Regions from separate parts of the Photobacterium minamisatsumaniensis genome, predicted to be linked through region 3. Evidence: predicted binding sites of a transcription regulator. Region 3 holds the regulator's gene; each other region holds the start of a gene.

What was found. Region 3 encodes PurR, which represses purine synthesis genes. Its sites were predicted from a motif close to TNANGNAAACGTTTNCNTNA; they were not measured.
Region 1: the regulator PurR is predicted to act here: its motif matches at 2,664-2,683, upstream of glpX (class II fructose-bisphosphatase).
Region 2: the regulator PurR is predicted to act here: its motif matches at 5,459-5,478, upstream of L4D78_RS20705 (phosphoribosylaminoimidazolesuccinocarboxamide synthase).

What each region holds. Positions count from the first base shown of each region.
Region 1 is NZ_JAKJSI010000014.1:137,082-148,540, forward strand. Features, by position in the region: gene L4D78_RS06780 (ferredoxin--NADP reductase) at 41-784, opposite strand; gene L4D78_RS06785 (helix-turn-helix transcriptional regulator) at 798-1,415, opposite strand; gene glpX (class II fructose-bisphosphatase) at 1,596-2,603, opposite strand; gene glpK (glycerol kinase GlpK) at 2,792-4,312, opposite strand; gene L4D78_RS06800 (MIP/aquaporin family protein) at 4,374-5,225, opposite strand; gene zapB (cell division protein ZapB) at 5,913-6,155, shown strand; gene rraA (ribonuclease E activity regulator RraA) at 6,256-6,741, opposite strand; gene L4D78_RS06815 (1,4-dihydroxy-2-naphthoate polyprenyltransferase) at 6,868-7,779, opposite strand; gene hslU (ATP-dependent protease ATPase subunit HslU) at 7,931-9,262, opposite strand; gene hslV (ATP-dependent protease subunit HslV) at 9,272-9,799, opposite strand; gene L4D78_RS06830 (SPOR domain-containing protein) at 9,953-10,558, opposite strand; gene cytR (DNA-binding transcriptional regulator CytR) at 10,718-11,459, opposite strand, start outside.
Region 2 is NZ_JAKJSI010000040.1:63,812-72,660, forward strand. Features, by position in the region: gene L4D78_RS20690 (nitrilase family protein) at 186-1,145, opposite strand; gene L4D78_RS20695 (LysR family transcriptional regulator) at 1,246-2,115, shown strand; gene L4D78_RS20700 (methyl-accepting chemotaxis protein) at 2,138-4,006, opposite strand; gene L4D78_RS20705 (phosphoribosylaminoimidazolesuccinocarboxamide synthase) at 4,241-5,344, opposite strand; gene L4D78_RS20710 (ATP-dependent helicase) at 5,590-7,914, shown strand; gene L4D78_RS20715 (carbamate kinase) at 8,013-8,849, opposite strand, start outside.
Region 3 is NZ_JAKJSI010000067.1:13,952-25,410, reverse strand. Features, by position in the region: gene hutW (heme anaerobic degradation radical SAM methyltransferase ChuW/HutW) at 1-1,024, opposite strand, end outside; gene L4D78_RS26755 (energy transducer TonB) at 1,472-2,197, shown strand; gene L4D78_RS26750 (MotA/TolQ/ExbB proton channel family protein) at 2,217-2,921, shown strand; gene L4D78_RS26745 (ExbD/TolR family protein) at 2,918-3,340, shown strand; gene L4D78_RS26740 (heme/hemin ABC transporter substrate-binding protein) at 3,337-4,173, shown strand; gene L4D78_RS26735 (FecCD family ABC transporter permease) at 4,191-5,228, shown strand; gene L4D78_RS26730 (heme ABC transporter ATP-binding protein) at 5,225-6,076, shown strand; gene purR (HTH-type transcriptional repressor PurR) at 6,539-7,552, shown strand; cyclic di-GMP riboswitch class I at 7,754-7,858, shown strand; gene L4D78_RS26720 (TfoX/Sxy family DNA transformation protein) at 7,987-8,577, shown strand; gene L4D78_RS26715 (hypothetical protein) at 8,860-9,255, shown strand; gene L4D78_RS26710 (carboxymuconolactone decarboxylase family protein) at 9,413-9,991, shown strand; gene L4D78_RS26705 (dihydrolipoyl dehydrogenase family protein) at 10,008-11,459, shown strand, end outside.

The sequences.
Region 1 (11,459 bases), on a different contig from region 3:
GCAATGCGGTTATTTTTTTATTGGTAAAAGGGAGAGGGACTTACCAATAATGCTCGACGGTAATTTGTCCGGGCTTACGGCGCAAATTTTTAATGAACCCCATAGTTTCCAGTATCGCCTTGGTTTCTCTGACCATCTCTGGATTGCCACAAATCATAATTTGACTTTTTTCTGGCGATAATGGCAAGCCGACATGGCGTTCTAACATGCCATCAGCAATGGCTTGCGGGACACGGCCAGGCAGTGACAACATTGCAGGTTCACGGCTGACAAAGGGTTGGACAATTAACTGCTCTGGGTGGGCTTCTTTAAGGCTATTGATTTCAGCCTGGTAACTCAAATCGGCAGAAAAGCGCACGGCATGGACCAGTATGATTTTACGAAAACGTTGCCAAACGGTTTTTTCTCTCAATAAAGAGAGATAGGGACCAATGGCGGTGCCAGTCGACAAGAGCCACAGATGCTCACCGTCAGGTACTTCATCTAGGGTGAAAAAGCCATTGGCCCGTGCCGACACAAAAACCGTATCACCGTTATTTAAGGCATGGAGGCGAGGAGACAAGAGGCCATCAGCTACTCGGGTGGCATATACTTCGATATTGTCATTGCTGGGTGGATTAACAAAGGAGTAGGCGCGTTGTATCATTTTACCGTCTATTTCCAGTCCTAGCTTGGTAAATTGACCTGCTTTGAATGGTTCGATATTGGCTTTTAGCACCAGGCTAAATAAATCATTGTTCCAATGACGGTTGGTAATCACCTCTGCAGGGATCCAGTCAGCCATAATCATCTCCTCGTTATGATTTTATTATTCGATAAGCGCAACGCCTCTCTCCGGCGATAATGTGTTCATTCCTATTGACCTGATAGTTGTCACCCAGCAAGCGCTGGAAAACAGATAATTCAGATTGGCAAAGTGAAGGGCAACGTTTTGCAGCATGGCAAATTGGGCAGTGGTTTTCGATCAACACGAACGTATCACCGTCTTGATGAAGCTCTGCCATGTAGCCTTCCTGCTCCCTCAGTGTAGCCAGTATTTGTAATTTTTCTTTTAAATTTGACGTTGTTGCCAAATGAGAACGGTATTGTTCAAAGGTTTGATTCTCACGGCGTTCGACGACTTGATGCAGGCCATCTTGACCAAATAACGCTTCGACAGAATCAAGCATTTGAATAATAAGATCGCCATGACGGTCGGTGAAGCCGCCGTGCCCTTTTTGGGTCAGGTGCCAATGACGAGTGGGTCGACCCACTTTGACTTTGACATCTTTGAAGTCGACTAAGCCGTCCTCTTCAAGTCCTTGGAGGTGCTGGCGAACACCCATCGTAGTGAGGTTAAACTCTTCTGCGAGTTTTTTTGCGGTGACTGAGCCTTCCCGCTTCATTCGATACAGTATTTTGTCGATTGTTTTCATAACAGCGGCTACCTACTTTGTTCATTAATTATGTAGCCAGCTTGGTAAATAAAGCAACAACTTTACAAAGTGAGGGGCAGAGTGGTTTAGGTGCTGAGGTGGGCAATAGTGGAAAGTACCAAAAAAACAAAAGGCGCACGTATTGTGCGCCTAGAAGCCAGTAACGTAAGGAGGGTTACGTTATAAAATGTGGCCTTTGATTGCATCATCTTTACGGTCAAGGTAATGCGTTGATTTAATACGACGGATGGTACGGCACTTACCGCGGATCAGCAGTGTTTCCGTTGTGGCGATATTCCCTTGACGGCTGATGCCTTCAAGCAAATCACCTTTCGTGATACCAGTACCGGCAAAAATCACGTTATCACTCTTGGCCATATCTTCCATGCGAAGGACGATATTCGTCTCGATGCCCATTTCTTTACAGCGAGCAATTTCGATTTCGCCGTGCTCACGGTTCTCGGCTGTATCACCCTTCACTTCGTGACGAGGAATAAGTCGACCGTGCATATCACCGCCTAGCGCGCGGATGGCGGCAGCAGAAACGACACCTTCAGGGGCGCCACCGATGCAGTACATCACATCCACTTCGCTATCAGGCATACACGTTAGGATTGAAGCGGCAACATCACCATCAGGGAATGCAAACACGCGTACACCCATGGCTTGCATTTCAGCAATAATCGCGTCATGGCGAGGCTTAGCCAGCGTTGTTACCACAAGAGTATCAAGTGTTTTACCCAGCGCTGTTGCAATATTTTCTAGGTTTTCAGTCAACGGTTTAGCAAGGTCAATCGCGCCTTTAGCAGCAGGACCAACAACCAGCTTTTCCATATACATATCAGGTGCCTTTAGGAATGACCCTTTTTCACCTGCAGCCAGTACGGCTAATGCATTGTTCTGGCCCATCGCTGTCATGCGGGTGCCTTCAATCGGGTCAACGGCAATATCAACAGCATCGCCACCGGTTCCTACAAGTTCACCGATGTACAGCATTGGAGCGTCATCGATTTCACCCTCACCAATAACAATCTCACCTTCAATTTCGGTTTGGTTAAGCAGGGTACGCATAACTTCAACGGCTGCGCCGTCTGCCGCAATTTTATCGCCACGGCCAAGCCATTTGTAGCCTGCTAGTGCTGCACCTTCAGTGACACGGGAAAATGCCATTGCCAAATCGCGCTTCATGGTTACTCCAGAAATAGAAATTAGTGAGCTAAAAAACTGGCGAGGATTTTACCACAGCTTCCAGTGAAACGTTTGCGTTAAGACAAAAATGTATGCCAAAGGGAAAAATTCGTGCTGGCATTGATTGTATCTTGAATAAAAAGGCCTGCAAATGCAGGCCTTAATAGAGGACTATGGTTGAATAACGATTAAATATCGTCTTCTTCTTCTACTGCCCAACCTTTGGCGCACTCTACCGCGCGTTTCCAGCCTCGGTAGCGACGATTACGCTTGCCATCATCAGCACATGGGATGAACTTGCGATTGATTTCTGCTTTGCCTTGCAGTTCATCAATGCTGCCCCAGAAACCAACAGCCAAACCTGCGAGGTAACCAGAGCCCAATGCCGTTACTTCAGTTACAACAGGACGGTGAACTTCGGTATCAAGAATGTCTGATTGGAACTGCATCAGGAAGTTGTTCGCGACCGCGCCGCCATCAACACGTAGTGATGCGAGCTTGATACCTGAATCAGCCTGCATGGCATCAAGAACATCACGGGTTTGATAAGCAACACTTTCTAGGGTTGCACGAATAATATGGTTCGAGTTAACGCCGCGGGTTAAGCCGACAATTGCGCCACGCGCATACGGGTCCCAATATGGTGCACCAAGGCCGGTAAAGGCTGGTACAACATACACACCGTTCGCACTACCGACTTTGTCGGCGAAATACTCGGAGTCTCTTGCATCATCGAGCAATTTCACTTCATCGCGCAGCCATTGAATAGAGGCGCCACCCATGAATACAGCACCTTCAAGGGCATAAGCCACTTCACCTTTCGGGCCACATGCTAAGGTTGTCAGTAAGCCATTATGAGAGGTTACTTTCTCTTTTCCGGTGTTCATCAGCAAGAAGCAACCTGTGCCGTAAGTGTTTTTCGCTTGGCCGGCTCCTACACACATTTGACCAAAGAGTGCAGCTTGTTGGTCACCCGCGATACCTGCAATTGGAATACGAGTACCACCTTTACCACCGATATTGGTTTGGCCATACACCTCAGATGAAGATTTCACTTCTGGCATCATAGATAGCGGAATATCTAGTGCTTTCAGCAGTTTTTCATCCCACTGTAAGCTATTGATATTGAATACCATGGTGCGTGATGCGTTAGTGTAATCGGTAACATGGACACGACCTTGGGTCATCTTCCAGATCATCCATGTATCAACAGTACCAAATAGTAAGTTGCCAGCCTCAGCTTCTTCACGGGCGCCTTCAACGTTATCAAGGATCCATTTGATTTTGGTTGCCGAGAAATATGGGTCAACCACAAGTCCGGTATTTTCACGGATGTAGTCTTCTAACCCTTGCTCTTTCAGTACTTCACAGATATCAGCGGTACGGCGACATTGCCATACAATGGCATTGTAAACCGGCTTACCAGTATTTTTATTCCACACTATGGTGGTTTCTCGTTGGTTGGTAATACCGATAGCGGCAACTTGATCAGAGCTGATCTCTGCTTTTGCCAAGGCTTCGACTAGGGTCGAGCTTTGTGTCGCATAAATCTCGAGAGGATCGTGCTCAACCCATCCGGCTTTTGGATAAATTTGGGTAAATTCGCGTTGTGACGAGCACACAATGTTCGCGTTGTGATCTAGCACAACGGCACGTGAACTCGTTGTACCCTGATCAAGTGCAACAATGTATTTTTGCTCTGTAGTCATGACGGTTTCCTCTAATTGTCATTATATAAGGGTAGTAGAGAGGTATTCTTTTTCTTTAGTCTTAAGCTTGGGCCGGTGCACTATCATCAGCGTCTTCGCACTGGTTTGGTAATGTGCACTTGTTACCAGGTAAATAGGTGCCGATCGCTTTAGGGTATAGCCAACCACCAAATGCCGCGCCAGCGATTGGGGCTAAAATCGGAACAATCATATAAGGGATATCTTTACCGCCAGTCAACGCCATGTCGCCCCAGCCAGCCAGGAATGCAAAGAATTTCGGACCAAAATCACGGGCAGGGTTCATGGCAAAACCTGTTAGTGGTCCTAAAGACCCACCAATTACCGCAATCAAGATACCGATGAGTAGTGGGCCCATTGCACCACGAGGTGCACCGTTCTTTTCATCGCCAATCGCTAAGATGGCGAACATCAACACTGCTGTGATCACAAACTCAACGGCGAAAGCGCCAGCAAATGATAACGCTGCATGGGGGTAGGTTGAGAAAATTCCAGCAGTGGCGAGGCTTGCTTCGCTACCGCGAATAATGCCGTTGGTTGTTTCATAGTCGGCGAAGAGGTTGCTGTATAAACCATAGATGAGTGCCGCGGTACAAAAAGCACCAAGCATTTGCGCAGCGATATATGGCAGTACTTTACGTTTATCAAAGCCATGGAATAGTGCAAGGGCTATGGTAACAGCAGGGTTTATATGGGCACCAGAAACACCAGCAGTACAGTAAATTGCAATGGCAACACCAAGACCCCACATTATACTGATTTCCCACTGGCCAAATTCGGCGCCAGTCAGTACTAATGCAGCAACGCAACCCACACCAAAAAAGATCAGCAGCCCTGTCCCAATAAACTCTGCGAGGCATTCACCTATCAAAGTATGTTGTTTTTGCTTATTCATTATTTCGTCCTTTTGTCTAATGTCGTAGGGGTATTACTTTTCTATTTTTTATGGGTAGATAATTTACTCTAACTTTTTATTATTGAAATAAAGTGGATTAAAAAATGTGCGTTCGAGCATAAAATAAATCAAATTTGAGCGTTTACGCAAACGTTTGCCGTTGTGTGCGACATAAATGTTGATAAAGGAATGATTTTTGATTGGTAGGGATGATTTAAAGGCTTTGCTTTGTAAGTTACTGGATATAAATAAAAAATCCGACCTTAAAAGGTCGGATGTGCCAGATAGGCAAGTTCTTGGATACATCCAAGAGAGATACGATCAAAATAAAAATTAGCACGCCACCGCTGCATTAAAATAGAGTTTGATCGCAATTTTACGCATTTACTATAAAGCGAAGTAAGCTTTTGAACGCCCTTGGAGGATTGTTGCTCGCCGTGGCGAAAGTTGATGTTTTTTTCGACTAACTGATAGTAGCGCTTATCGGCTGGTTATCGATTTAAAAATGAAAAGCAAAAAAATCATCAGAATTGAGTGATTTTTACCCATTTGCCACAAACCGAGGTTTTTGTAGATGTCAGATGGCGGTCGGCTCGTTAGAATAGGCAGTATAGAATCGTAAACATGCCTGTGGACAATTGCCTTAATGGTTAGGGCAATTAGATAGGCTGAAAACAGGTGGATAATATGTCATTAGAAATGCTGGAAAAGCTGGAAGCCAAAGTACAGACAGCTGTTGATACAATTTCCCTACTACAAATGGAAATTGAAGAACTAAAAGAACAAAATGATAGTCTTGCGAATGAAGCTCAGGAGCTGCGTTCTAATCGCGAAACACTAGAGCAAGATAATGGCAAACTACGCAATGATCATGAAGCATGGCAGGAACGTGTACGTACACTGTTAGGTAAAATGGATCACGTTGAATAAGTGGCACCTTGGCTGAAAGCCATTTGCACTTGAAAGTCAGTATTAAAAAACAGAGCCAAATGGCTCTGTTTTTATATGTATCGACGAAGTGCCACGGTATTTATTCAATATCGAGAGGGTCTGGTGATAGGATCACGCCAGTATTATCGGCATAAATATGATCTTCTGGTAGGAAAGTAACCCCCCCAAAGTTCACTGGCACATCAATTTCTCCGGTGCCTTGCTCATCGGCACCAACAGGGATTGATGCCATTGCATGAATACCTATCTCAAGCTCGTCGAGATCATCAACATGGCGGATACAGCCATAAATGATCAGCCCTTCCCACTCATTATTAGTGGCAAGTTGCGCCAAATCGGCATCAACCAGAGCTCGGCGTAGTGAGCCTCCACCATCAATAAGCAACACCCGGCCAACACCATTTTCTTCAAGCACCGAGCGGATCACTCCGCTGTCTTCAAAGCACTTTACTGTGGTAATTTGACCGCCAAAGGAGCTGCGACCACCATAAGAACTGAACATTGGTTCGACAACGTCGACCTTATCGAGGTAGATATCGCATAGTTCGGACGTATTGTATTCCATAAGCACGCTTCTTCTTGTGGCAATTGAAAAGAGGGTTAGCAATGAGGTATAGGCTTAACTTATTGAAAGTATAATCAGTTGGCTGCGCTTCACACAATAAAATGAAGTGAAGCGCCAGCATGATATCTAAACGGCAGCTAAGACAACCCCAGCGGCAAACAACAGGTTTGTCAGCAGAGCACATTTCACCATGGTAGCCATCATAGGACGTAATGCAGCACCATCAGTCGATTGCATCACTTGTTTACCATGCTTGAATAGCAGCGGCGCACTGAGGATAAAGAGCCAACCAAAGGGTGAATGTAGCTCAAGCAGTGCAAATAAAGCCAAGCAAGCAACGCTGCCGATCAATAAGAACAGGTGGTATTTACGGCCCCATTCGGGCCCCATGCGTACGGCCAATGTTAGCTTGCCGCATGCCCGGTCATTATCGATATCACGTAAGTTATTGATATTAAGCACACCAACAGCAAGCAGGCCACAGGCGGTTGCTGGCAGCATTATAATGGAATCAATTTGTCCTGCTTGTAGGTAATACGTACCTGCGACACCCAGCCAGCCAAAAAAGGTTAAGACAGATAAGTCGCCCAGTCCACGGTAGCCGTAAGGCTTATTGCCGACGGTATAGGCAATCGATGCAGCAATGGCCATTAACCCAAGTAGAATAAAGCCAAACATATCTTGTAGGTTATTGGTTGCTAACAGAATCAAACTCAAGCCGCTTATCGCGGTTAGAGCAATGTTGATCACCATGGCTTTACGCATTGCCGCAGGTGTGACTAAGCCGGATTGGATCGCTCTTTGCGGCCCAAGTCGCTGGTCATTATCCGTGCCTTTGACTGCATCCCCGTAGTCATTGGCCAAGTTCGATAAAATTTGTAGTAAAAGTGCGGTTAGCAGTGCTAATCCCGCGATTAATGCAGAGAAACTTCCTTGCCATCCTGCTACTGCACTGCCACAAACAATTGAGGCAATGGCTAGCGGCAAGGTTTTAGGTCGTGCAGCATCTAGCCAAATTGCGAGAGAAGATGATTTCATAGTGTCAGTCTTTAGCGTGTGAACTCAATTAAGGGGTATTATGGCTGAACTGAATTAATGGGCAACTTTATCGCCATAATGTTTGTTTGAGAACAAAAAAACGGCGCCATTTGGCACCGTTTTATGATTCTTTGAAAGATAGTGTTGCAACTTATAGAATGAAGCGGCTTAGATCTTCATCTTCAACCAGCTCACCTAAGCGTTCATTAACGTAGGCTTCGTCGATTATAAGCTTGTCACCAGACTTTTCTGTTGCGTCGAAAGACAACTCTTCCATTAGACGCTCCATCACTGTGTGTAGGCGACGTGCACCGATGTTCTCGGTACGCTCATTTACCTGCCATGCCGCTTCAGCTAACTTGTTGATCCCACTTTCATCAAATTCGATATCAACCGCTTCAGTCGCCATCAGCGCTTTATACTGCTCGGTTAATGATGCATTTGGTTCAGTTAGGATACGCTTGAAGTCGTGACTGGTTAGCGCTTCCAGTTCAACACGGATAGGCAGTCGACCTTGTAGCTCAGGGATCAAATCCGATGGTTTTGCTACTTGGAATGCACCAGAAGCGACAAACAAGATATGATCAGTCTTTACCATGCCATGCTTGGTTGAGACGGTACTACCTTCAACGAGTGGCAGTAAGTCACGCTGAACACCTTCACGCGAAACGTCTGGGCCCGATGATTCTCCACGCTTACAGATTTTGTCGATTTCATCAAGGAAGACAATGCCATTGTTTTCAACCGCGAAGATAGCTTGTTCTTTTAGCTCTTCTTGGTTTACCAGCTTAGCGGCTTCTTCTTCCGTTGCTGCTTTCATCGCATCTTTGATTTTCATCTTGCGTTTTTTCGAGGTATTACCAGCAAGGTTTTGGAACATGCCCTGAAGTTGGTTGGTCATGTCTTCCATACCAGGAGGAGCCATGATTTCAACACCCGCTTGTGGTGCAGCAATATCAATTTCAACTTCTTTATCGTCTAGCTTGCCTTCACGTAATTTTTTACGGAATGATTGGCGAGTCGATGAGTTATTATCACTTTCTTCATTCTGACCCCACTGATCGCGTGCGGGCGGCAGCAAGATATCCAGAATGCGGTCTTCCGCTTGCTCTTCAGCGCGGAATTGGACTTTCTTGGTCGCCTGTTGGTGGGTCATCTTAACTGCAACATCCGTTAGATCACGGATGATAGTCTCAACTTCTTTACCTACATAGCCGACTTCAGTGAATTTGGTGGCTTCAACCTTGATGAACGGCGCATTCGCTAATTTAGCTAGGCGACGGGCAATTTCTGTTTTACCAACACCTGTTGGGCCAATCATCAAAATATTTTTAGGGGTAACTTCAACACGCAACTCTTCTGGTAGTTGCATGCGGCGCCAGCGGTTACGCAGGGCAATCGCCACAGCACGCTTGGCTTTGTCTTGACCGATAATGTGGCAGTCAAGCTCGTGAACGATTTCGCGAGGAGTCATCTCAGACATGGTGATCCCTTATTTAGCGTTTAGCTCTTCAATGGTGTGGTGATGGTTGGTGAATACACAGATATCGCCAGCAATTTTCAGCGACTTCTCGGCAATTTCACGTGCGTCTAGGTCAGTATTTTCCAGCAAGGCTGTTGCTGCTGCCTGAGCGAAGTTACCGCCAGAGCCGATTGCAATCAGATCATTTTCTGGCTGAACCACATCACCATTACCTGTGATGATCAATGAGCCTGTTTCATCAGCGACCGCCAATAAGGCTTCTAATTTACGTAATGCGCGGTCGGTACGCCAATCTTTGGCCAGCTCCACTGCCGATTTAAGCAGGTGGCCTTGGTGCATTTCCAGCTTGCGCTCGAAACGTTCGAATAGGGTGAAAGCATCAGCGGTGCCGCCAGCAAAGCCAGCTAGAACTTTGTTATTGTATAAACGGCGCACTTTGCGAGCGTTACCTTTCATGACGGTGTTACCAAGGGATACTTGGCCATCACCTGCGATAACGACTTTACCGTTACGACGAACAGATACGATAGTTGTCACGGTTTTACCTCTTTGTGTCTTTCCGGCTCATGCCGGTATATCTAATATCTGGGGATCGCAGTAAAGAGTTTCAAGGGCAGAAAAAAGAAAAGGATGCCGAAGCATCCTTTACGAGTATTGGAGAATTACTTGAAAGCATTTTAAGTCTTAGTGTTACTCCCAGAACCAAATCGCACACGGTTCAATACCAGCTCGGCGTAGTTGGTTACGATCGCTCTCTGCTTTTCGTTTTTGTGGGTATGGGCCGAGAATGACACGATACCAGTTACCTTTTTCACCTTGGCTAATTTTGACTTGGCTTGTCATGCCTTGGAAGGCGATCATGGCTTTACGTTCTTCAGCTTGGTTTTGGCTGCGGTAAGCGCCGCATTGCATTAAATAAGGTCGGCCAGGTGCCTGTTCTTTTTTCGCATCGACCTGAATTTCTTTGTTTTCGAGCTCTTCAATATAGCGCCATTTTTCTTCGGGTTTTGGCGGTAGCGGCTTAGGTTCAGCTTTGGGGGTAACCACAGGTTGAGGTTTTACAATAGGTTTAGGCGTTGTGGTAATTGGCTTTTTCGGCGCAGTTGATTGCTGAGGCTCGGAAGAAGGCACTGGCGCCGTTGATAAAAAGTAGAGCCCATAGCCAAGGCCACCCACTAAGCATAAGGCAATCACTGCCCATTTAAATGGGAAGCCAGCGGTTGGTGGTGCTTTACGGCGGTTACGCGTGGTATTTTTTTGCGTACGGCTGCGCTTTACATAATCTTTGGTTGCCACAGTGATGATCGGTCGTTGGGAGGGACAATAGTACTATGTTACAAACTTGGCTTGGCACTGACTAGTGCCTAATACGCCGTTGAAGGTAATACTGACAAGATATAACACAGTTTTTGTGAGCTTATGCCCAAAACATAAGCTCACTAACGTCGTTAACGGTTAATTTGCTGGTGGTGCAGCGGCGCTTTCACGGATCACCAGTTTGGCATCCAGTAAGCGCGAACCAGATGCGATATCTTTGCCCTTGAGCATTTCTAGCAGCATAAGCATCGACTGACGGCCAATTTCATAACGCGGTTGTGAAACGGTTGTCAGGGGAGGATCGCAATATTCTGCAAACTGAATATCATCAAAGCCGACGATTGAAATATCTTGCGGTACTTTAAAGCCAAGGCGTTTGGCTTGCTGCATGGCACCAATTGCCATTACATCATTGTGGCAGATTAATGCGGTTGGTGGCTCAGGCAAGGCAAGCAATGCAGTGACAGCACGAGCTCCGGAGGCAAAGCTGAAGTCGCCTTTAGCAGTGTAAGCCGGGTTTATTTCGATACCTGCGCGTCGCAGTGCTTGTTGATAACCTTGGGTACGGAATTGGCACAGCGCTGCAGTATCTGGGCCTGCAATTTGTGCGATGCGTTTGTGCCCCATTTGTGTGAGGTAATTGACGGCTTCAAATGCAGCAGTCAGGTTATCGATATGTACCGTTGGTAGCTCAAGCTCTGGGGCAAATTCGCAAGCCATTACCATCGGGGGTAAGTTTTTTTGCTCTGGTTTACTGACGTCAAAAGGCAAATCGGTGCCCAGTAATAGCATGCCGTCGGCTTGCTTGGTAAAGACCAGATTAACAAAAGAATTCTCACGGGTTTTCTGCTGACCGCTATCACCTAATAACACAAGGTAG
Region 2 (8,849 bases), on a different contig from region 3:
TAAGTGATACTGATGTGTTCTTTTAATGAGATGTTAATTTCTCAGTAAGGGAGCAAGCTCGTGTGACTATGGGGCTTAACGAAGCAGCGTGCGAAAATAGTGGAAGGATGGGGGGCTTTGTTTAATTGGCTGCAGGGTATTATCACCTGCAGCAGTGCCGCCTAGATTATAAACGGAGTCTAATTTTACTTATCAGCAAATCGGGCATCAAAAGGCGTTAGCTCATTCCCGCTTGGTACTGTTAAAGGCTGGTATAGGTCTGGTCGTCGCCCACGAATCCATCGTCGACCAGTACACATTTCAAGCTCTTTTGCTTTGAGGTTCGCAATGACCATATCATCTTCAAGGCTGTCTGATTCTGCGATTGTTTCACCATATGGGTTTAGGATCATTGCATTGCCAGTACGTACCTCATCTACATCCACGCCAACACCATTGCTGAAAATAAGGAACATTCCGTTATCGTGTGCTCGTGCTGGCAACCAGCGCATCAACCATTGGCGTCCGTTGCTACCTTGCATCTCTGCACGAATCGCATCAGGGTCAATTTTACGGTTATACCAAAGCTGAGGATCAATCCCTTTCATTGCATTCGGGCTTCGTGATTGGCATCCCCCTGTTTGATGAGGAGCAATGAGGATATCGGCACCTTTCAATGCGGTAATACGTACATTTTCAACCAAGTTGTTATCCCAACAAATAAGAATACCCACACGACAGCCATGAGGGGTGTCGAATACGGTGTAGTCGCTGCCACTATCCATATGTTTACTAACAAAAGTATGGAGTTTACGGTGCTTGGCAATGGTTCCATCTGACATGGCGAATACAAACGTATTATAGAGTTTCCCGTCATCGCCTTTTTCAATCAGGCCAGCGCCGATACTTACCCTAAACTTAGTTGCAAGTGCCTGTAAATATTGAGTGGAATTGCCTTGCGGCACCGGCTCTGACAGTGCTTCGATGTCAGCTTTCTCGAGTTTAGACACATGCCAATAGCCCGTTATACACATCTCTGGAAATACGATAATTTCAACATCTTGCTGTGACGCTTTTTCTACATAGTGTTGGATGACAGAGAGGTTATAGTCTTTATCGCCAGCATGGTGGTTAAACTGGACGGAAGCAACGCGTACATCTTTCATTATAAGGCTCCTGATTAACATGAAACGTGATGGAGCCAGTTTAGAAAAAAACACTCATTCCTTATAATGAATAAAATTCTAGTTTTAATGAGCTAATGGAATGGATATCGATCAGCTTCGAGCTTTTTGTCAGTTAGCAGAAGATAGTAATTACCGGGTTGCGTCTGAACACCTTTTCATCACGCAGTCTGCATTAACAAAAAAGATTCAACGGCTTGAAGAATATATGGATGCTGCGCTGTTTGAGCGGGGAAGGCATGGTGCTGCGTTAACGCAAGTTGGTAAAACCTTGTTACCTGAGGCGAGGCGTATGGTTACGTATTTTGCGAGCTTTCAGTCGTTATCACGTTCTGTTGCAGAGGGGACGCAAGGTTACCTCAATATCGGCTTTGGTATTTCAACATACCATCAGGCACCACAATGTATTGCCGCATTTAAGCAGTGTTACCCGAACGTACATATCACATTGAATGATACGCCATCACAATATCAAATAGATGCATTGCTATCAGGCGATCTTCAACTTAGCTTCAATCGCTTACCCGTTGATCTGCCACTTAAAGGGATACCTCTTTGCACCGATAAGCTTGTCATTGCGGTACATCAGGATGAGTTGGTTGACGAAAACGATTTATGGTCATCACTTTCTCGTCTTGGTTATTTGCGACTCAACCCCGAACGAGGCCCTGGTCTTAGTCAGTATATTGAGCGGTTTCTATATGAATCAGAGCAGACGTTGAAAGTTGAGCAAGAAGCAGATGACATACTAACACTTCTTGCTCTGGTATCGGCCCGACTGGGTTATACCATAGTGCCCTCAAGCACGAAGGCAATCAGCCCAGCGAATATTCGTTTCATTTCGTTAAATGGTGATTATACGGTGTGGGATATAGGGCTAATATGGAACGATAGGTTGTCAGACCCAACGCGGGAGAAGTTTATACAGCTTGTAAAAGACAGCTCCCAATAGGGAGCTGCCGCAAAATTAACGGCTAAACAACAAACTTATTCAAGACAGAATCTTGCTCTTTCACTTTTTGTGTTTGTGCCTTTAAGGCTTCTTCTGCCCCTTGTGCTGCTGTGGCAACTTCGACGCTGAGTTCCTTGATATTAAGTGTGTTGGTATTAATTTCTTCTGCGACCAAGCTCTGCTCCTCAGCTGCGGAAGCAATTTGCAAATTCATGTCGTTTATCTGTTGAATCGCATCGCTTATTTTAATCAAGGCGCCATCGGCTTCTTTAGATTTGTCCACTGTTGTTACCGCAGTGTGCTTACTTTGCTCCATGACTGAAACGGCTGACTGAGCGCCAGATTGCAGTTGCTCAATCATTTGTCGAATTTCAGTGGTTGATTGTTGGGTACGGTGAGCGAGTGTCCGAACTTCATCGGCAACAACGGCAAACCCACGTCCAGACTCTCCCGCACGCGCAGCTTCAATGGCTGCGTTTAAAGCCAGTAAGTTGGTTTGATCGGCAATTTCATTGATAACTTTTAAGATTGATTCAATATTACCGGTCGATCTTTCAAGTTGAAGTACAACCTCAACCGCATGATCGATTTGTTGCGATAGTTCAGAGATAGCTACAGCAGTATGTGAAACAATCTTGCCTCCATCTTGAACGGCGACGTCAGCTTGCTGAGCTGCAGTTGCTGCGCCTTGTGCGTTATTGGCAACTTCGCCTGATGTGGCGGCCATTTCATGCATTGCCGTGGCAAGTTGGTCAAGCTCTTTTAACTGTGAAGCCATGGCAACTGTAGATTGTTGGGCACCTACAGCATTTTGTTCTGTGCCTGCGAGGATATCATTGCTCAGTGATTTTGACTCCATGATAAGGTTTTGAATTTTCTCGCTGAAAGCATTAAAGCCTTTGGCAAGTGCAGCAAACTCTTCATCGGTATTGGTATCGAGACGGCGGGTTAAATTCCCTTGACCTGTTGCGACATCTTCAATTGCAGAATTAAGGTTCGTTAATGGTCGCATTAATACTTTAATTAGTAATAACAACGCAATAATACCAGCTAGAAGGGAGACTAAAGAGTAGATAATGGCTTCTGAACGAAGCTGGTTTACTGCAGCAAATGCGCGCTGTTCATCAAGAAGTGCACCAATATACCATTCTTGTCCGGCAATTTTAGTAAAGGATAGCTTGCTTGGTGCGCCGTTTAACTCAATGCTTTTCATTTGTGTGGAAATTGAGTGATCACCAAGGAATGATGACATCGGTTTTCCATTGTAATCGCTGTTTGGGTGGGCAATAACAGTGCCTTTTTCCGAAACAATGAAGAGATAGCCAGCATCGAATAAATTGATTTGGTTAACTAACTCAGCCAAGCTAGTCAGGGGCATATCAAAGAAGATCGCGCCTTGGAATTGATTATTAGTCATTAAAGGACTGGCAATTGAGACTAGCAACTCATTGGTGACGGCATCGGTATAAGGAGCCGTTATAATGACATCACGTGCTTGTTTACTATCGATGTACCACGGTCGAGCACGAGGCTCCCAATTTTCACCCGGATTCCAGTTAGGATCGTTGCTGGTGAAGCTGCCATCACTTTCAAACCCTAGCCCAGTAAGCACAAATGATTGCTTAACAATCGGCTTGTCAATTACGGAGTGAATGCTCTCCAAGCTCAGATCATCACTCACCATACTTGCAATATAGGTAGCGAGTGATTTACTGCTCGAAAGCTCGGCATTTACCGTATTGCTCACACCACTGACAATCTCATTCGTGCTTTGGGTGATATGAGATTCGATGTATTTCTTGGTATTGAAATATTGATTGATGGATAGCAACGACAAGGCTGCTAATAGTATTGCTGATGAAGTAGCAACAACTTTATAACTGAACTTCATACGATCCCTCTAAAGTACAGGTGGTTAGTTTGTATATTGTGTCGGCATGGTAACAAAAGTGTTAATGATAATTCTATAATATTGTGAACTGGCGCATTAATTTTTTGGGACTAACTAGCAATGCCATAGGGGGGAGTGGATAAATCGAACGAGTTTGCTGTCAATTCGCTAGAACAAAGAGAAAAAGGCAGCTTACGCTACCTTTTCGTATCAGAGGAGTATCGGGCAAGCCAATTAGTCGATTAGACCGTATTGCTCACGAAGTACTTCGACAATTTCTGCTTTTGGGTTTTCGCTAAGAACGATCTTTTGACCAGTCACTTTTTCCGCAATTCCAGTGTAAACACTCGATACTTCCATTAATGCTTCAACCGGGAGCTCATTTTCGCGTGCTAGGGCAAAACGTTCTTCCATGCGGTCTTTATTTAATAGGATGTCTGGATCAGGGAAGTGGTTAAGTAACATCTGGCGAAAACCTTCTTTTGAGTTTTCGACAATCTTACCATCACGGTAAGCGGCTTCATCCCAGATGCGAGAAGAGTCTGGTGTGCCTACTTCGTCCATGTAAATTAGCTTTTTTTGGCCCGCAGCATCGGTGACGTAGCCAAACTCAAACTTGGTATCAACAAAGATTTGATTGATATCTTCAAGTTCTTTGCTGATCACATTGAAGCCTTCCTGCAATAGCTTCTCGTAGTGAGCGATATCATCCGTGCTACGGAAATTGAATGCTTCATAGTTTGCTTCAAGATCGTGGCGAGTGACGTTGACATCGTCCACTTCAGGTACATTCGGAATACCTTTTAAGATCCCTTTGGTTGAAGGGGTCATGAGTAGTTCAGGTAACTTCTGATCTTTTTTCAGACCTTCAGGCAGTTCAATGCCACAGAAGTTACGCTCACCTTTACTATAAGCACGCCACATTGAGCCAGTAATGTACTGACGACAAATCGCTTCAACCATAACGGGCTTAGCTTTCTGAACAATCCAAACAAATGGGTGGGGAATATCAAGAATATGACTGTCAGCCAATCCGTTTTCACGGAATAACTTGAACCAGTGATTTGAAATCGCGTTTAAGGCAGCCCCTTTCCCCGGAACACCTTTTAAGCCTCCTTTACCGTGCCAGATACAGTCAAATGCAGAGATACGATCACTGATAACCATGATAGCCAGTGGGGCATCTGGTTTGACGTTGTATCCTTTCTCTTCGATTAGGCGGCGGCTGTCGGCCTCAGTTAACCAGTATACAGAACGTACTTTACCACTGTGAACGGGTTTATCAGTACGGATTGGCAGGTCATCATTTACAGCGAGAACTTGATCAGCAAGGCTCATGGCGAATTCCTATTTCAGAAGATAACGAAGAAAGCACGTTAACGCAGGGTAAGTTGCCCAGTACGCAACGAATTTTAGGCGATAATAGCAGAAGAATCGTAGCCTTTCAGCAAGAAAGGCAAACGATTGCGCAAAATAATATTACACCGATATGAGAATATGGTTTAACTGCTCGAATTTTCTTCACGAGCAAAGCAAGAACTGTGGCAAAATCACTATCCTGTTTTCTTCCCGTTAGGCCTGTTATGACCCGTTACACCACTGAACAATCAGCATTCATACAACATAAAGATGGCAATGCACTTTGTATAGCAGGGGCGGGGACTGGGAAAACCACCACACTGGTAGGAATGATTGAACAAAAGTTGGCCACCATTCCAGCGCAAGAAATGCTGGTGATGATGTTTAACCGTGACATTCGTACCGATTTTCAGGCCAAACTACAAGCGGCTGGCATAGAGCAGCCTGTACCTGTGCATACATTCCATAGTTTTTGCTTGAAGTTTCTTAACCAAACGGGTTTCTTGCGCGACACTGGCTTTCGCGTCGACTATCAAAGCGGCGAGAGTGATAAGGCATTAGTGAAGGGGATTCTTCGAGAGATCGCAGGTCTTGAGAAAACCTATCAGCGACAGCAGGTTATTAAAGATCCGAAAACCATTGAATTGCTGCTGAGTTTCATTGGTTTGGTGAAGGCATACATGTTGTCGCCTTATGAAGTTTTCAAGTTAGCAGAAATAAACCGTGATTACCTGTTTATCATCGATGGTTATGAAAAGTTTGAAGAGTTGAGAAAGCAACAACGTACTTTGTTCTTCGATGACTGGTTGGTTGAAACAGTAAAGCTACTGGAAGGTAACGATGCGATTCGCCAGCATTACCATCAGCACTGCAAGCTGGTGGTTGTCGATGAATTTCAGGATATTAACACGGCGCAATACCGCTTACTCAAACAGTTGTTGGGTGATAATACACAGCTAGTGGCCGTGGGTGATGTTGATCAGTGTATCTACAAATGGCGCGGCAGCGCTCCGCAGTTTATGCTGGATTTTGATGAGAGTTTTGCCCCAGCTAAAACCTACACCTTGTCGCAAACCTTCCGTTTTGGTCATAGCCTTGCACTTGCGGCAAGCCATCTTATTGCTAATAACAAGCAGCGCTTCAGTGATTTCTTAACAACATCTTGTGAAGGCGTGAAAGATACTCAAGTCATTGAGTGCGGTTCGGCCCGGCAGGTGGGGGAAGTCGCCCAGTCGATTCAAGACTATCTTCAAAATGGTGGCAAACCGTCTGAGGTTGCCATTTTGGTCCGTCGTTGGTCTCAAACCCTGTTATTTGAGTTGGCGTTCCTCAGTAAGAAAGTGCCATACCATATGCCAGTGCCTTCGGTATTGGCGAATAGCCGAGAAGTGAAGCTATTGATGGAATTGATGGCGCTTGCAACGGGGCGTTTTCAAGAGCAAGCACCACAACAGAAATCGGCCTTGTTATTCAGTGTTATGGGTTTTCCACATTGTTATGTCCCAAATAAAACTTTGAAGCCACTATGTGAGCAATTGGCTGGTATGGAGCCATCGACATGGCTGACATTTATTGCCCGTTATGAAAAAGCCAATCCAACCCTTAAGTTGGAAAGCTTAATCGAGCGTCTTGAACTGTTGGCGAGGCTGATGCGAAAAGGCAGCCTTAAAGCAGCAGATGTTTATAAACAGTATCGAAAAGAAAGTGGCCTTGATACTTGGATTTGGAAAACTGAAGCGACAGCAAGCGAAATTGAAGAAGCAATCGAGCGGTTAGACAGTGTAAGTACCGTGCTCGACAGTATGGATCAAGACTGTGCTAAAGCGCTGCAATATTTCGAGTACTACACCTATCAGTCAGGGCTGCAGAATGGTTCAAGTAAAAATAACGGTCAACAGGGCGAGAATGCACAAGAGAGTGTTCAATTAACCACAATTTTCCGTGCTAAAGGCTGCGAATATGAGCAAGTACATTTACCGTTCTGGGATAAAGACGCTTTCCCATACATGAACAAATCATCAGGTAGTATTGGTGCAGATATTGAGGAAGAGCGCCGGTTGGCCTATGTCGGCATGACAAGAGCGAAACAAAAGGCATGTATATATTATTCCTCGCCTGAAAAACTGTCAGTCAAAGTCACTAATGCGAGTCGCTTTGTTATTGAATCAAAGATCACCATCGCAAAAGAATTAGGTCCGAAGCTCTATCTCTCTGGTGAGTTACCTTTCTATCGAAGCCCTGTTGTTGAAGAGTACTGCCGCCGGCTTGGTCGAGGTGAGGATGTAGTGATACCTAAAGCCTCTATTTATAGCGATGCTCAAAATACCGCTGACGAGAATTACAGCTATAAATGGGCATTGATGCAATCGCTACCAGACAATGCGGATAAAGTGATCACGGCAATGGTGCGAACTAAAACGGCGAAATACCTTGATGGTGAAATAACGCGAATTATTCGTGAGCTGAAATCAGCATCAAAAACAAAGAAAAAAGTATTAATTAATCGCCTTATTGTTTCTTCAAATGCGAGAAGTCGCGTAAGACGTTAATTAAACGTCTGTTTAAGTCGCTACAGATAAAAGACCATTCATTAATGTAAATAATGAATGGTCATGGGTTATTTGTCTTATATAAAGATGCTTATTGATTAATAGTATTCAATGCCATCACCTTGAGTGACTAGTGTTCCAGCTTCTTGAGCAACAATTTTATCTAAATCAAAGAGTGAACCAATAGCCGCTTTGCCAAGACCACTGTTTACAAATTGACAGACAGCATCAATTTTTGGTCCCATTGATCCTGCTGGGAAGTTAAATTCAGATAAACCTTTTGGTGTGGCAACTTTCATCTCTGCTTGATCTGATTTTCCATAATTTCGATAAATTGAACCGTCGGTTAAAATAATAAATAAATCAGTATTGATTTTTTCTGCGAGTAATTCAGCTGTGAGGTCTTTATCGATAACACACTCGATGCCTGTAAGTTTTGTATCTTCAACACAGACAGGGACACCGCCACCACCACAGGCAATGACGACATTACCTGCCTTTAAAAGCGTTTCGATTTGTTTTTGTTCTATGATACCGGCAGGCTTTGGAGATGGCACAACTCGGCGGAAATATTCCCCATCAGCTTTGAATACTTTATCGGATATCGCCATGATTTCTTTGGCTGAGCCTTCGGTATAAACAGGTCCGACGAACTTAGTTGGATTATTAAATGCAGGGTCGTCAGCACTGACTTCAGTCTGTGTCAATAGCGTCGCGATATCTAACTGCCGGTCTATATTGAGTAGCTCTTGTTGGAGCATATAGCCAACCATCCCACAAGTTTGCGCGCCAAGTACATCCATTGGGTAGGGTGTGGTTTCTGGTGAGTATTCCTGATATGCGCTATTTTGCTCCATTAATAAGCCGACCTGTGGGCCATTACCATGAACAATGACTACTTCATTATTTTTGGTTATGGCTGCTATATTCTTAGC
Region 3 (11,459 bases):
CATAACCACCTACGTTACCACCTGCACCAGCCCCTAATGGCAGAACTTCAGCAGATGTCTTCGCCAAACTGTTATAAATACTGCGCTCGCGGTTATCCCTTGCCCAATGGTTACCACTTAACCGGCGTAGGTGATGTTTCGCCATAAAGTTAACACCATATTCAAACATCGATGCTTTCGCTGGCGTATCGGCAGGCTCTGGCAGCTTACCATTCTCAACCATTCCCTTCATCGGCGTCCCGCCCATCTCAATCAGCTGGTATAAATCTACACCGTGAGCGCCACTATCAAGGAAATCATTTAAATCTTGCTGCCACACAGCCATATCTTGATAAGGAAGGCCAAACAGTAAATCGATAACAATTGGTGCAGCATTCGTTACACTCAATGCCTGAATTCGCTCAAGTACTGGTTCGCGATCATCTAGTCGCTTGGCTTTGCGACGTACCGTGGTATCAAAGCTCTGCACACCAAATGAAAATCGATTAAACCCTCCCTCCAATGCCGATTCAAACATCCGATCGTCAAAACGGTTAATGCGTCCCTCAAGCGTAATTTCACAATCGGTCGCAAGTGGGAAATGAGATCGAACCATTTTGCCTAAACGCATGATCTGTTCAGCACTTAAATCAGTTGGTGTACCACCACCAACATATACCGCACGGAAAGGAGCTGCTTGAGTCCAAGGCATTGCTGCTTTAGTTTTAAGCTCAACCATTAAGGCTTCGAAATAATCTTCAATCAGCTTTTGGCTAGACGCGTATTGAAAAAAGTTGCAATACGTACAACGAACACGGCAAAACGGAATATGAATATAAAGGCAACGACTTTTCGGAGCTTCAGGTATCTCCGACAAGGCATCTGTCGCTAATATCTGGCGCTGATCTTCAGCGACCATTGCACTCATTCCACCAGCATGTGCTGAGCGTTTGTTAGCAAATGCATAACGAAGCGGATCGGGAGTATGTTTACCAATCACATCTTCTGTCAGTATTTCAGGATTTATTGGTTGCTGTTCATTCATCTATAACTTTTGAGCTAGCCTGACTAGCTCCTCCTTAACAGGGCAATACCGATTTATTTTGTAGTTGGTATCGCAACTGCCAGTTTGTCTTCCACCAGGCTAAAAATCATTTGGCAACACGCCAATATACCCAAATCACTTGGGTATCACCTGATGCCACGTTGAGCATACGTGCATGACTACTTTCTAATGGGCTTAGCCCTTGTTGTCGTGCTTCTTCAACCTCAGTTAAGAACTCCCGCCCATAAGAGAATGAGAAGCACTATTATTTGCGTTAAATCATAATCACCTGTAAATAATATTGCAAATGATAATTGATATTATTTCGATTACGTGGATAATGAGAACCATTCTTGATTACGGTTATTAATAACAAAGCACTTAATAACTATTAGTCATTCAATAACAAGAACGTGTAGCACTTTCGTGCATGATTAGGGGTTTCTCGTGAACACTAAGAGATATGTCATCGCTGGCGCAATTTCTGTCGCTTTACACAGTGTTTTGCTTTCTGCAATACCTAACCAAATGGTTATGGCTATGCCTATGGGTGTCGACTCCACCAAAGTGTCACTCAACTTAGTTTCAGCCCCTACTCCTCAGTCAGCACCAGCAGTAAGTGAGCCACCACCGATACCACAGTCGGCACCACAACCAGTAAAAGAAGAAACTGAAGTAAAAAAACTGGTGAAGAAAACACAGCCGGAGCAAAAGCCTGAACCGAAGAAAACTACCCAACCAATAACGAAGAAAATGCCACCGAAGCCTGTTGAAAAGGTGGAGAAGCAAATAGTAAAACAACCGATTGTCGAGAAAAAATCGCCAGTTTCAGAAAAAGAACCAGAGAAAAAGCAGCCTAAATCAGAAATAGCCTCAGGCGTAAACAACTCACCCAAGCTGGTGAGTAAGCCGACTTTTGCGACAAGACCCAGCCCAGTTAAATACCCACGAATAGCTAAACGACGTGGGTTAGAAGGTCAGGTACTTGTCGAAGTTTGGATTGACGAGAAAGGTAAGCAAGTTAGACACAGCTTAGTCCATTCATCAGGCACAGTTGTATTAGACGAAGCAGCACTGAAAGCCATTCAAAGGTGGCGATTTTCATCACACGTAGTTGATGGTCAAGCCATTGCCCATCGCGTACAAATCCCTGTTCGATTTAAATTGGATTAAATATTAATTGGATTCTCTTATGGAAATGTTTCACTCCCTACAAAACCAATTTGGTTTAATGACAGTACCTTTACTACTGTGTTCAGCCCTAACCGTCATGATCCTTATTGAACGTTGCGTTCAAGTACTCCTCTGCACTGGTGTCGGCCGTAGTAAAATCAATGTGATTTTAACAACATATAACCGTAACGATGAGAGTAGCCTAGATACACTTGCTAACGATCTTAAATCGAAGCGGCCTTTACTATTTAAGGGCGTTTCAATGCTTATTTCTCACCGTCACTTTGCCAAGCCACTTCGCGAAGATGCCGCTGGGATCTGGCTGCAACAAAAGCGAACTCAATTACGTTCTGGCCTGCGTCTATTGGGCTTAATTGGTGTGATCAGTCCATTACTTGGCCTACTTGGTACTGTTCTCGGCCTAATCGATATGTTTAAAGGCATTGCCATGAGTACTGGTGCTGTCACGCCTAACGACTTGGCTGACGGCCTTGGTCTAGCAATGAGGACAACTGCAGCTGGACTATTAATCGCTTTACCAGCGATAACTGGCGCGCAATTATTAGGTTTATGGGCCGATAATGTGACAGCCAAGCTTGAGCATAGCCTTAACCACTGTAACTTATGGCTAGAAGGCTTATCACTCGACCCTACCTGTTCCCCTAAGCAGCAAACGCCTCAGCAACATGTCGTTAAGACTGAACAACCAGAGGTCGAGGTATGATCCGAACCCACCAAAGTGTTCCTGACAGCGATGAGTTAAAACCGGATTTAACTCCCTTGCTGGATATCATTTTCATCGTCATGGTATTTCTGCTTCTTACTGCCAGTGTGAAATTACAATCACTTGATGTCGAGTTACCGCAAACAGAAACTCAGGCATTACAAGAAACCGAATCTGATCCTATTACAGTCAACATTACCGCAGCCCCTCCTTATTGGGCACTTCAAGGCAATGAATTCGATAATTGGGATGCCTTTAATGCTGCTCTACTAAAAGAAGTTAAAACCAGCCCTGACAAGCCTGTTGTCATTGGTGCAGACAAGGCTGGATCGGTAGAAAACATGCTCAGACTACTCGCTTTCTTGCAACAAAACGACATCAAAGCAACCCAGCTATTAATGGAAGAGGACAAATCATGAAGCGTTTCACTTTGGCAACTATATTGTTTTTTGCCGCTACATCTACCTTCGCAAGTGAGCGCATTATCAGTGCGGGGGCAGCCATTACAGAAATCATAAATGCCATGGATGCTCAAGAACAACTTGTTGCTGTCGACGTAACCAGCAAATCAATGGTCGATGACGATATGCCAGTTCTGGGCTACCACCGCCAGCTTTCTGCTGAAAGCCTTATCGCGCTCACCCCGACCCGACTACTCGGTTCAAATGAAATGGGGCCGCAGACCACACTTGATTTGCTCAAGCAGGCTGGAGTCAAAGTAGACGTGCTGAACTCTGGTGAAACCGTTGAAGATTTAATGGTACGTATTGATCAAGTCGGCGAACTAACAAATACCTCAAGCAAGGCAAAAGCATTAAAAAACGAGGTGAAGGGAAAAGTCACTGCCATTAATGCCAACCTAGCGACTCAAGATAACAAAAAGAAAGTACTTTTCCTGATGATCCACGAAGGTCGCCCAGCCAATGTTGCTGGCCGCAATACTACTGCAGACACCGTAATTCGCCTTGCAGGTGCAATAAACCCAGCAGCAGATGCCGTCGAGTCTTATAAGCCGATTTCACTGGAATCAATGGTGGAAATGCAGCCTGATATCATCCTGCTGAGTTCGCGTACCATGAGTAAAATCGGTTCAGCTGATGAGCTGCTTAAACAAATGCCTTTACTCGTCGCAACACCAGCAGGCCAAAACAAAGCCCTCGCTATGATCGATGGAACTGCTCTGATCGGCGGTTTGGGGCTGAAAAGTTTAAGCGAAGCTGAACGTTTAAACACCGTTTTCTATCCAAATTAATATAAGCATTTATTACTATGCAGTTATACCGTATTCCGACACGTATTATTTTTCCAACTGGCCTCGTACTGCTGTTGCTTGCCATTACATCATCAGTAGTCATCGGTCCGATGGCAATCACCTTCACTGATAGTTTCAAAGCCTTAATGCCTTGGCAATCGGATCTGCCCCAACATATACAAATTGTAATTAACCAAATTCGTTTACCGAGAACATTACTTGGAATGGCAATTGGTGCGATATTAGCGCTATGCGGTGCTGTTATGCAGGGGCTATTCCGTAACCCCCTCGCCGACCCAGGTATTATCGGCGTTTCAGGAGGAGCGAGCTTAGGCGCGGCATTAGCTATTGTGTTTTTTGCTCCGCTTGCAGCATCATTTCCTCTGTTGTTAACACTAGCCACCGTTCCCGTTTTTGCTTTTTTAGGCGGGGCTTTCAGTACCTTTTTTGTCTATTACTTAGGCACAGACAAAAACGGTACTTCTGTAACAGTGATGCTTCTGGCTGGTGTGGCTATCGGGGCACTATCAGGTGCTGCGCTTGGCCTGATGAATTATTACGCTGACGACCAAGCACTACGAGATTTATCACTGTGGAGCATGGGATCACTTGCAGGGGCAACTTGGCCTGGCATCACGCTTTCCTATATTACTCTTGCCGTACTGATGTTTATGTTTGATCGCAATGCAAATGCACTCAACGCCTTTTTGCTCGGAGAAGCAGAAGCAAAACATATGGGGGTTAATGTACAAACACTGAAAAGGTTACTGATTTTACTTTGCGCTGCAGGTGTTGGTATTGCTGTTTCACTCACCGGTGTGATTGGTTTTGTTGGCTTAATCGTCCCCCATCTTGGTCGAATGCTCGTAGGGCCTAATCATAAAGTGCTCTTACCATTATCTGCTCTGCTTGGCGCATTAATTCTTTTGGTTGCCGATATGCTTGCACGTATCGCAGTTGCACCGGCTGAACTGCCTGTTGGGATTATTACAGCCCTACTCGGCGCGCCCTTCTTTATCTTCCTGCTCGTAAAACAAAAAGGGAAAATGTCATGAGCTTGATGACAAAAAATAGCGTTGAAACAAAATGTGCTATTGATGCTTCAGGGCTTAACCTTAAATTGGGTGATAAAGTACTCCTTGATGATTTAGCTATTCAGATCAAAAGTGGTGAACTTACCGCCTTGCTAGGTCCTAACGGTGCAGGTAAAAGCACCCTCTTGAAAGTATTATGTGGTGAACAAGAATCTACAGGCCATGTTTCCTTTTTTGGTAAAAACCGTGCCACTTGGCCACCAGCTGAACTCGCAAAACACCTTGGTGTGTTGCCTCAGCATAGTAACCTAACCTTCGCATTTACCGCGCAAGAAGTTGTTGAGCTGGGTGGTCTCCCCTTAGCGCTGACCAATCGGGAAACGGTAAGTATTGCTAAAGAAAAAATGGCTCAAGTCGATGTCACAAATTTGAGTTGTCGCCTATACCCTACGCTCTCTGGAGGAGAAAAACAGCGCGTGCACTTTGCACGGGTACTGACTCAACTCAGTCGCGCTGGTGAGCAGTGTATTCTGATGCTTGATGAGCCAACATCAGCACTCGATTTAGCGCATCAACATAAAACCCTTCAAGTCGCAAAGTCGTTAGCGAAGTCTGGGGCTGCGGTGATCATAGTGATTCACGATTTAAACTTAGCAGCGCAATATGCAGACCGTTTAGTCATTCTTAATGAGGGAAAAATTCAAGCTGATGGTTGTCCGAAGGACGCTTTAACAGCGAAAACGATCGAACGCGTTTATGGTTGGCCTGTTTGCATTACACACCACCCGATCGATAATTATCCTATTGTGCTTGCAACATCCAGCCATGAAATTGAAGAACACCAGTCAAAGTTCGAACTGGCCATTTAACAGGAAGTTGTTGTTAAAAAAAATAAAAACATCTCTTTTTTATACCTTCTCTTTTTCCTTTAAAGCCTTCTTAATCAAACTAAAAAGGCTTTATAAACCTATCTTTATTGGTTTCTTGGAATTATTCGCTAGATTTATGGTTGACCATTAATCAATCAAACCTATCCAATTCACCAGTAATCCTAATTTATTAAGGCAAGAAACATTGCACTCTTTGCTACACTGAGTAAAATGAGAGCGCAAGCGATTACACTATGCAACAATTGCAAAGCCTAAATCGCAATAAACGTGAATACTGAAAAGAAACGAAGCCGCCCATTCGTGTCGCGGCCTTTTGTCGTTTCTGTTATCTGTACTCAACAGAACAGTGAACTGTATTGAACGTATAGCCAGTGCACTACTCTATTGAGTAAAGCTTAAAATTACCTAGGTCTTTTGACCCTTATTATTAGAAGAATAAATATGGCAACGATTAAAGATGTTGCACGTATGGCTGGTGTCTCTACAACCACCGTCTCTCACGTGATTAACAAAACGCGATTTGTCGCAGAAGCGACGCAAAAAAAAGTACTGTCTGCAGTTGACGAGCTAAACTACGCTCCGAGTGCTGTAGCGCGTAGTTTAAAATGCAACACAACCCGTACTATTGGCATGTTGGTTACAAAATCGACCAACCCTTTCTTTGCTGAAGTCGTACACGGTGTTGAAGAGTACTGTTACGGCGCTGGTTACACACTTATCTTGTGCAACACTGAAGGTAACCTTGAGAAGCAACGTGATTATTTACGCATGCTGGCTGAAAAGCGCGTTGATGGTTTGTTGGTCATGTGCTCAGACTTGGATGAAAACCTACTCGGTCTATTAGAGCGCCAAAAAGATTTGCCTATGGTTGTCATGGATTGGGGCCCAGAGAGTCCTCACACAGATAAAATTCAAGATAATGCTGAGTTAGGCGGCTATGTCGCGACTAAGTTCTTTATTGAACATGGGCATCAAGCTATCGGTTGCTTAACCGGCCACAGTGATAAAGCTGCTTGTCGCGAACGATTAAAAGGCTTTAAAAAAGCCATGTCTGAAGCCGATCTCGAAGTACACCCAGATTGGGTACTCGAAGGTGACTTTGAATGTGAATCGGCAGTTGAAGCCGCTGAAAAGTTCATTGCAATGGACAAACGTCCAACGGCGATTTTTTGCTTCAATGACATCATGGCGATGGGCATGATCAGTACATTTTCACAAGCTGGTATTCGTGTACCTGAAGATATTTCAATTATCGGCTACGACAATATTGATTTAGCACCATACTTTTCACCACCCCTAACCACGATTCACCAGCCCAAGCGCCGCCTTGGTAAAACAGCTATCGAAATCCTGTTAGAACGAGTGAAAGATAAAGATCATGAGCACCGTATATTTGAAATGATACCAGAGCTTGTGATTAGAAAATCAGTGATAAACCGAAACACCAATTCATAACAAGCGGATTGATGACGATAAGAACGGAGGCTTCCCCCTCCGTTTTTTTGTGCTTATAGCATGCCTAATTAGAATATTCACTCAACTTTTGGCACTTTTTATAATTAAATAAAGACAAGATAAAATAATTTATGGGAGCAAGGTCACGCTATTAAAAGTGGGAGCAGGTTCAAATTTTGCTTCTGCGATATTCTTAAACAGTCACGAACAAGGCAAACCTTTCGAAAGATTGGGACGCAAAGCTTCCGGCCTAAGAGTCTATAGTTTTCAATAACTAGTTCGACTTAAGGTAGCGGGGTTGCCGATGGATATAGCAATAGTGATCAGGCGTCATATTTTACATGATTCTGACATTACTCTTTTGTTAATTTTGCTAATCTGAAATCCTCGCTCTGTTGTTAGGTGACCCTAGATTTTTTTCACCGAGAAGAAGCATGGACAAACCAGTACTTAAAAATTCATTACGACTGTTTAGTTGTTTCAACAACGTAAAATCACGCTCGATGTTTGGCGGATTTGGCATATTCGCAGGTGAAACAATGTTTGCACTCGTTGTTAACGACAAACTTCATCTTCGTGCCAACGCTGAAAACGAACAAGATTTTAAACAGGCAGGCTTAAAGCCATATATTTATAAGAAACGTGGATTTCCTGTTGTTACCAAGCATTTTGCAATTCCAGATGAATGGTGGGAAGACACAACTAAAATACTTAGCCAAGCTAAGCGCTCTCTTGAAGCGGCAAAAGAAGACAAAGAAACAAAAAGTAAGGCAGGACCAGAACGTATAAAAGATCTACCTAACTTACGACTCGCAAACGAACGCATGCTAAAAAAAGCAGGGATTATCAGTGTCGATGCATTATTTGAAGCGGGTTCGATTAACGCTTTTAGGGCATTACAAGATACCCATCAAGGCACTGTAAGCATTGATCTTTTATGGGCATTAGAAGGTGCAATTAGTGGCCAGCATTGGTCAGTTATTCCGCAAGAACGTCGCTCAGAGCTGCTTTCAAAGCTTAGTTAACCCCGCTTAGTACCATTAACAAGAGGTGATATGCCTCTTGTTAATGCATCATTTCGAGTGTTCCTTGCTCACTATTATGCCTCAGCACCATTATTCTCCTCGATAGCATGGTCAGGCTTTGACCGCACGTTCAGTTTGCTTCGTACACCCCATGAATGACAATTAATTGTCAGTATATCTGAAAGATTGAATTGCCTCACAAAGCTGTTTACAAAACACTCAACAAGCTTTCATTACTTTATAAAGACCGTAAAATAACAGCATATATTTTCGGAGGTCATTATGAACTGTACCAAACCTTTTCCCGGACAAACTGATCAGATGTTCAAGGATAAGTTTGGTAAATGGCCTCGACTAATGAAGTTATTCGTTTTACTCAGCTTACTTCCCCCTATCACCGTACTCGTTCTTATCAATAACAACATGGCCTCAATGCCAATGATGTACGATGTACTTGTTTACGTTTCAGGCTTTAACGCCCTACTCCTTACATGGGGACTACTGTTAAAAATACGCTCAAAAAAGTATTGGTACCGTAACTATCATATCGGTAAAACAATGTTACTTGCCGTTGTGCCTATTTTAGCTTGCGGCTATATTACTTTGACGTCACCCCAGCCAAATAAAATAGTCACCCAAGCTCAACATGACCGTCCCGTTCAATTAGTAATCAACTAAACGGCCAAAGTCACTTTTTTCATCACTCAGTGAAATAATTCAGCTCTTAATTAGGTCTTTGTCTCATATCTATCTGATAATTTGAGTAATCATTGCTCATGGTCAGGTTATATACCCATTGTGGCATAAAAAGTATTCCTAATATTAAGAGGTGATCGTGCGCATTTCAGCCAAAAAAAACCATTCCATTACCATTAAGCCGCTACTTTGGCTTCAAAAACGCCATTTCGGCAAAGTACTAAACCCGGCGCTCTTATGGGGGCGTAAGCCTACCCTTTTTTGGCTGGTTGCTAGTTTCTTTGGCTATCTTGATCGTCGCTCTTCTCCGCTATCACCTATCATGCGTTCATTAGTTTGCGTCAGGGTCTCTCAACTAAATGACTGCGCATTTTGTGTCGATGCTAATGGCATGAGGTTAGCTGAGCGTTGTGATTCAGAAGAGAAAATAAAATCGCTCGCTAACTGGCAGCACAGTGAATTATTTGAAGAACAAGAACGGGCAGTATTACGCTACACAGAAACAATGACGATTACAGGTCAACGTGTCACCGAAAACATGCTGGATACACTCAAACAGTGGTATGACGAAGATACGATTGTTGAACTCACCGCCCTCATTTCTTTCCAGAACCTCTCTGCAAAGTTTAATACTGCGCTCGACGTACCTGAGCAGGGATTTTGTTCGCTACCGATCCAACCCGATTCGATAAAAGAAAAGTTGTCGTCAAAGGAATAGCTCAGGAGTAAATAACATGGATAGAAAAAAAATCGTTCTACTCGCTATCATTGCATCTCTACTTATCATATGGTTTGCCTTTGATTTAGGGCAATACTTTACGTTAGAGTACGCGAAAACCCAGCAGCTAGCCCTACAAGATACAATAAGCACGAGCCCATTGTTTTCGAGCGTGGTGTTTTTTAGCCTCTACGTATTGGTAACGGCATTATCACTTCCAGGGGCAGCCATAATGACGCTCCTTGGCGCCGCTTTATTTGGCTTCTGGTGGAGTTTATTGCTTATTTCATTCGCCAGTACTATCGGGGCGACATTGGCTTTCTTATTCAGCCGCTTTATTCTTCGAGATTGGGTACAGAGCAAGTTTGGTCACCGCTTGGTACCGATTAACGCTGGCATTAAAAAAGATGGGCCACTTTACCTCTTCACACTACGCTTGATCCCTGTCTTCCCTTTCTTCTTAGTTAACTTGCTCATGGGTTTAACCCCTATCAGCACTAAAATGTTTTACCTTGTTAGCCAAGTAGGCATGTTAGCCGGAACAGCTGTCTATATTAATGCAGGTACTCAGCTTGGCCAAATAGACACACTCAGCGGTATTATCTCTGCCCCAGTTGTTATCTCATTGGCTTTACTGGGTATTTTCCCACTAATTGCCAAAGCAGTGATGAGCATCATTCAAAAACGCCGTGTTTACGCCCAATGGGAAAAGCCCTCTTCATTTGATCAAAATATGGTTGTTATCGGTGCAGGGGCTGGCGGTCTGGTTAGCTCTTACATTGCCGCCGCAGTAAAGGCGAAGGTAACGCTCATTGAACGTCATAAAATGGGAGGAGACTGCTTAAATACCGGATGCGTACCATCAAAAGCCATTATTCGTGCAGCGCACACTATGGCTGAAATATCCCGCGCTCATGAATTTGGTATTACCACCAGCGCGACTCAAGTCGACTTCAAACAAGTGATGGGAAGAATCCATAATGTTATCGCCAAAATTGAGCCTCATGATTCTGTAGATCGCTACTCTAAGCTCGGTGTTAATTGTATTAGTGGAGAAGCCACTATCTTGTCACCATGGGAAGTCGAGGTAAACGGTGAGCGAATTACAGCGCGTAATATAGTAATTGCCACAGGTGCTCGCCCATTAGTGCCTGCGATTGAAGGATTAGAATCTGTTAACTACCTAACTTCAGATACTATTTGGCAACTGCAAGAGCAACCTAAACACATGATGGTGCTTGGTGGGGGGCCAATTGGCTGTGAATTGGCACAGAGTTTCCGCCGCCTAGGTAGTCAGGTCACGCTCATTGAAATGGCTGAACAAGTCTTGATCCGTGAAGATTTAGATGCCGCCGAGCAAGTTAAGTTACAAATGGAGAAAGACGGTGTCACGATAATGACTGGCCACCGTGCGTCTCGATTTGAAAACATAACCGACGAATCAGGTATTAGTACACAGCGTGTATAC